2 regions of the Clostridium sp. genome follow, and region 1 is predicted to be linked to the other one. Evidence: a T-box and tRNA genes for the amino acid it is inferred to sense, from the RefSeq annotation. Region 1 holds a T-box; the other holds one or more tRNA genes.
What was found. The T-box of region 1 lies ahead of pheS (phenylalanine--tRNA ligase subunit alpha). A T-box ahead of a tRNA ligase gene usually reads a tRNA of that ligase, here a tRNA-Phe.

Region 2: it has a tRNA-Phe gene. The T-box ahead of pheS (phenylalanine--tRNA ligase subunit alpha) is inferred to sense a tRNA for this amino acid. The anticodon was not compared.

Annotation. Positions count from the first base shown of each region.
Region 1 is NZ_JAKVOI010000001.1:175,447-178,589, reverse strand. It holds gene pheT (phenylalanine--tRNA ligase subunit beta) at 1-293, opposite strand, end outside; gene pheS (phenylalanine--tRNA ligase subunit alpha) at 307-1,326, opposite strand; T-box leader at 1,395-1,612, opposite strand; gene LKE46_RS01035 (TrmH family RNA methyltransferase) at 1,674-2,456, opposite strand; gene rplT (50S ribosomal protein L20) at 2,546-2,905, opposite strand; gene rpmI (50S ribosomal protein L35) at 2,933-3,130, opposite strand.
Region 2 is NZ_JAKVOI010000001.1:2,893,796-2,896,938, reverse strand. It holds rRNA gene LKE46_RS14205 (23S ribosomal RNA) at 1-764, shown strand, start outside; gene LKE46_RS14200 (hypothetical protein) at 757-921, shown strand; rRNA gene rrf (5S ribosomal RNA) at 985-1,101, shown strand; tRNA gene LKE46_RS14190 (tRNA-Phe) at 1,108-1,183, shown strand; gene LKE46_RS14185 (peptidylprolyl isomerase) at 1,240-1,983, shown strand; gene LKE46_RS14180 (aldose epimerase family protein) at 2,031-3,065, opposite strand.

The DNA.
Region 1 (3,143 bases):
GTGGAACCATGCAGTGCCACAGGCACTATATCCTGCTCCTTCATGTTGGTGGCAGCTGTAACTATCTGAATAGGTTCCTCTTTTCCTATATCAACACTGCACACAAATAACTTATCTGCATCGGGATGTTTCTCTATCTTTATGATTTTACCGGTAACTACGCTATTTATTTCATCTCCCGTAGTTATGACCTCCTCCACTTTTGATCCGCTCAAGGTAAGTTTATCTCCTAATTCTTTAGCTGGAATATCAACATTTACATAATCCTTCAACCATCTTACTGGAACTTTCATAAATAATTTCCTCCTAAAATTGATTTAAAAATCTCATATCGCTTTCATACATATTTCTTATATCATCTATGCCATATTTCAGCATAACCATTCTGTCCACACCCATGCCGAAGGCAAAACCGCTGTACACTTCCGGATCTATACCGCAGTTTCTAAGTACCTGCGGATGTACCATTCCACATCCTAAAAGCTCTATCCAGCCTTCACCCTTGCAAACCCTGCATCCTTTTCCTCCACACACAAAGCATGTTGCATCCATTTCTGCAGAAGGTTCTGTAAATGGAAAATGGTGTGGTCTGAATTTTGTATTTATTCCTTCACCGAACATCTTCTTTGCAAACAGTTCCAGAGTCCCCTTCAAGTCTGAAAAAGTTATTCCCCTGTCAACTACAAGTCCTTCCATCTGATAAAATATTGGTGAATGCGTAGCATCCACTGCATCTGAACGATAGACCTTTCCTGGAGATATCATTTTTATAGGAGGTTTTTGTTTTTCCATAGTTCTTATCTGGATTGGAGAAGTCTGTGTTCTGAGAACTATGTTGTCATTTATATAGAAAGTATCCTGTTCACCTCTTGCCGGATGATTCTTCGGTATGTTAAGTGCTTCAAAATTGTAGTAATCAAGTTCTACCTCCGGACCCTCCTCTATAGTAAATCCCATTGAAATAAATATCTGCTTCATATCCTCCAGAGTCTGTTCGAGAGGGTGTCTTTTACCTATAATCTGTTTTTTTCCAGGCATGGTTATATCAATTGTTTCATTTCCCAATTTAACTTCTTTCTCTGCATTCTTTATCCTGTGTGAAGCTCCTTCTATGGCATCTTCAAGGTTTTTTCTCACTTCATTTGCCAATTTGCCCACCAAAGGTCTTTCTTCTGGTGAAAGTGATTTCATACCTCTCAATATATGGGTAAGTTCTCCCTTTTTCCCAAGGTATTTCACTCTTATACTGTTTACATCCGTATTATCTTTTATGTCTTTAAGTTCCCTGATGGCCTCTTCTTTTATCTTCTGTAACTTTTCCTTTATCAAAATATCCTCTCCTTCAATATAACAACATATAAAACTCGTTAAAATAAAAAGGAGTCCATCCTCTATAAAGGGACGAACTCCGTATCCGCGTTACCACCCAAATTGATATAATAAATATCCACTTGTCAAATTTAACGATTTTACCCGCCAACCGCTACTGTATATTCACAATTGGAACTCCAGAATGAACTTCAAAGCAGGATGTACTTTAAGAAAACTCTCAACTAAAATTTTCTCTCTCTGTAAATAATCATACTTCTACTCTTTCCATCAAAGTACAGTATATAATTTATTGCATATTGTAAATATTACAATTATCCTATTGCAATGTCAATATTTAAAAGTCAATTTAATTTCTGTCTTACAACTTCAAACATCATAACGGATGCAGCCACAGAGGCATTTAGTGATTCAGCATTTCCCGGCATTGGTATTTTAACTTTTATGTCTGCCATGTTTTTTATATCATCACTTAGTCCATTTCCTTCATTTCCCACAGCCAGTATTATTTTCCCTTTTAAGTCTACATTGTAAAAATTCACATTGGCATCAAGTTCACTGGCTACAACTTGAAACCCGTCTTCTTTCAACGACCTTGTAATCTCCAAATCATAATCTATCAATATTGGTATGTAAAATACGGAGCCCATGGTAGATCTGAGTGTCTTTTCATTATATACATCTACAGTTCCCCTAGTCAATATTATGCCTGATGCTCCAGATGCATGGGCACTTCTTATTATAGTTCCCATATTCCCGGGGTCCTGAATTTTATCCGCAAGTACATAGAAGCCATCCTTCTTTATGATATTTAAATTGTTATTTTGAACTACGGCAATTATACCTTGTGAAGTTTCTGTATTGCTTATGGTTTTAAATACATCATGGGAAGTATAATACATCCTTCCGACAACATCTATATCCATATTTCTGCTGTCCATATATTCTCTCCATTTATCCTTCGAATCCTCTTCTACAAAAATCATTAAAATATTGAATCTGGACTTGACCGCCTCTTCTACAAATCTGAATCCTTCTACTATAAATTCACCTTTTTGATTCCTGTATTTTCTATTCTTTAGTTTTCTGACTTCTTTAATCCTGAAATTATCCCTGCTCTTTATAATATCCAATAAATTCACCTGAACTTCTATTTGTAATATACTAATTCAAAAGAGTGTAGAAACCCTACACTCTTATGTAAATACAATCTTATTTATGCAGTTAATTGTTTCTTGGCTATCTCAACCAGTTCAGTAAATGCTTTTGGATCATTTATTGCTATTTCTGAAAGCATCTTTCTATTCATATCTATTCCCGCAGTCTTTATTCCATTTATAAACCTTGAATATGAAAGCCCATTTAATCTTGCTGCAGCATTTATTCGTGCTATCCAAAGCTTTCTAAAATCTCTCTTTTTCGACTTTCTTCCTACATATGCATTTCTAAGTGCCCTTATAACAGACTCGTTGGCAGTTTTAAACAGTTTGCTTCTTCCGCCGTAATAGCCTTTAGCCAATTTTAATACTTTTTTATGATATTTACGAGCATTCACAGCTCTTTTCACTCTTGCCATTTTTTAACCTCCTTCTAGAATTCCCGATTATAAATAAGGTAGTAAATCCTTCATATTCTTTTCCTGAGCTCCTGCAACATATCCTGTTTTCCTAAGATTTCTCTTGACCTTTGAAGTCTTAGCAGTTAACTTATGACTTTTGTAAGCCTTTGCCCTTTTAAGCTTTCCAGTCCCTGTAACCTTAAATCTCTTTGCTGCACTCTTCTTAGTTTTCATTTTTGGCATAGCAATTCCTCCT
Region 2 (3,143 bases), 2.7 Mb from region 1:
CCGGGGCGCCAGCCCTGGCGGAGCCAACGTTGGGATACCACCCTGACAGTACTGGAATTCTAACCGGCGGCCATGAAACTGGTCACGGGACATTGTTAGGCAGGCAGTTTGACTGGGGCGGTCGCCTCCTAAAAAGTAACGGAGGCGCCCAAAGGTTCCCTCAGAAGGGTCGGAAATCCTTCGAAGAGTGCAAAGGCAGAAGGGAGCCTGACTGCGACACATACAGGTGGAGCAGGGACGAAAGTCGGGCTTAGTGATCCGGTGGTACCTCGTGGGAGGGCCATCGCTCAACGGATAAAAGCTACCTCGGGGATAACAGGCTGATCTCCCCCAAGAGTTCACATCGACGGGGAGGTTTGGCACCTCGATGTCGGCTCGTCGCATCCTGGGGCTGAAGTAGGTCCCAAGGGTTGGGCTGTTCGCCCATTAAAGCGGCACGCGAGCTGGGTTCAGAACGTCGTGAGACAGTTCGGTCCCTATCCGTCGCGGGCGCAGGAAATTTGAGAGGAGCTGTCCTTAGTACGAGAGGACCGGGATGGACTGACCTCTGGTGTACCAGTTGTTCCGCCAGGAGCATGGCTGGGTAGCTATGTCGGGAAGGGATAAACGCTGAAAGCATCTAAGCGTGAAGCCCACCTCAAGATTAGATTTCCCACAGCGTAAGCTGGTAAGACCCCTCGGAGAACACGAGGTTGATAGGTCAGGGGTGTAAGCATGGCAACATGTTCAGCTGACTGATACTAATAGGTCGAGGGCTTGACCAAACATTCATCTTACTGTGCAATTTTCAGGGAACAGAGCAGTATTCCATATGGAATACACATGTTTTCAATATTTGCTGTAGAGTTTACAGTAAATAAATTATTAGCAGCGAATAGATCAAGGAAAAGCTTGAAGGAGGAGCGGAATTTACTTACGTAAATGAGCACCGCAGTGAGAACTTTGACGCAGAGATATGAAGCTGATAATGATTTATGTCAAATATCTGGTGGTTATGACGTGAAGGTAACACCCCTTCCCATTCCGAACAGGATGGTTAAGCTTCATTGTGCCGAGAGTACTGCAGGGGAAGCCCTGTGGCAGGGTAGGTTGCTGCCGGGTTTTTATGGCCAGATAGCTCAGTCGGTAGAGCAGAGGACTGAAAATCCTCGTGTCCCTGGTTCGATTCCTGGTCTGGCCACCAAAGGTTTCAGGTAAAACTTGAAGCCTTTTTTTATCTTATAAAGAGGAGACAAATGTATGGAAGATAAGGTACTTGCAGTCGTAAATGGAATTGAAATAAAAGAAAGTGATATTCAACATACAATCAATAAGTTTCCTGCTGATAAGCAGATGCAATTAAACACAAAAAAGGGTAGAAAACAATTACTGAATGAAGTAGTATTTTTTGAATTGGTGTATAACTATGCAAGAGATTTGAATCTAGAAGAAGATAGTTCATATTTACAAAAATTAGAGGAAGCAAAAAAAGAGATTTTAACACAAACTGCAATAGCTAAAGTTGTAGCTGAAGTCAGTGTAACAGATAAAGAAGTTGAGAATTATTATGATGCAAATAAAAATATGTATAAAACTCCAGAAATGATAAGTGCAAAACATATATTAGTTGATAGTCTTGAAAAAGCTCAGGAAGTTTCAAATAATATATCAATGGGTATGTCTTTTGAGGAAGCAGCCGAAAAGTATTCAAGTTGTCCATCAAAGGCTCAAGGTGGTAATCTGGGAAGGTTCTCCAGAGGGCAAATGGTTCCTGAATTTGAAAATACTGCTTTTAACTTAGGTATAGGAGTGATTAGCGAACCAGTAAAAACTCAGTTTGGATACCATCTTATAAAAGTGGAAGAAAAGATAGAACCTGCCGTAATAGCCTTTGATGAAGTAAAAGATACTATAAGAAGAGGGTTGTTACAAGAAAGACAGGCATATAAATATTCAGAGCTTGACGGTGATCTTAGGAAAAAATATAAAGTTGAAATAAAGTGAATCTAAATTGTATAAAATACTCCTGGAAAGACTAATCCAGGAGTATTTTAAATTAGGCTAAAATGATACCTAATATTGTATTCTTTGTTTGTATTTTTAGGTAATATTATATCTCCAAAATTTGTATGATTAATTGCATCTGGAAGTGTTTGTGGTTCCAGTGCTATTCCCATATGTGCCACTGCCGTTTGACCGTGTATTTTCCAAACTCCTTTTACCCCATTGAGAGTATAAACAATCAATCCATTTCTATCTGATTCTATATCCAAACGTCTTCCTGTGTTATGATTTACTAGACATACTACATTTTTACAATTTACATTAAATGGATGGTCCAATCCATCAATATTTAAGTCATTATTTAATTTATTTAATGTATCTTTCAGGTTTTTTGATTGGCGAAAATCAAAAAGGGTTCCTGAAACATCCCTTAAAATTCCTGTTGGCAATAAATTTTTATCGATTTCGGCATAGTGCGATGCATTTATCTTTAAGAAGTGACCTGACAGAAGTTGATTGACATCATTATTCAAGTTAAAATATGAATGAACGGTAGGATTAAAAAGTGTGTCCTTGCTGCTTACAGCATTAAACGTGATTGACAAATCGTTATTATCATTTAAAGTATATGTTATTTTTATATCTCTTGTTCCAGGAAAACTATCTTCTTTGTTTGTAATAGTTCTGTAAAAAATAATGCTGTTAGATTCTTTTGCTTCAATGGTTTTACTGTTCCATAGAAGTGTATTGAATCCATGACTGCCTCCATGAAGTGTATTATTTGATTCATTTTTGGATACTTTATAGTCGATTCCATTGATTTTAAAACATCCATTTGTAATACGTCCGGCAACGGGACCTATTGAAGCACCCAGGAATATGGACTTGTCATTTATATAACTTTCCAGGTCATCAAAATTAAGCAATATATTTGAAAAGTTATTGAACTGATCCGGCACAATAATTTCTGTTAAGGTGGCTCCGTAGGATATACAGGAGACTTTTACCCCTTTTATATTTTCAATTGTGTATTTATAAATCTTATTTCCATCAAAAGAGCCCAGGATACTTTTTTCTATCATTATAATATACTCCTTTAATTGTAGATTTTAGTATCAGAAATTTATATTTGGCATATTGATTATCTATAGAAAAATAAT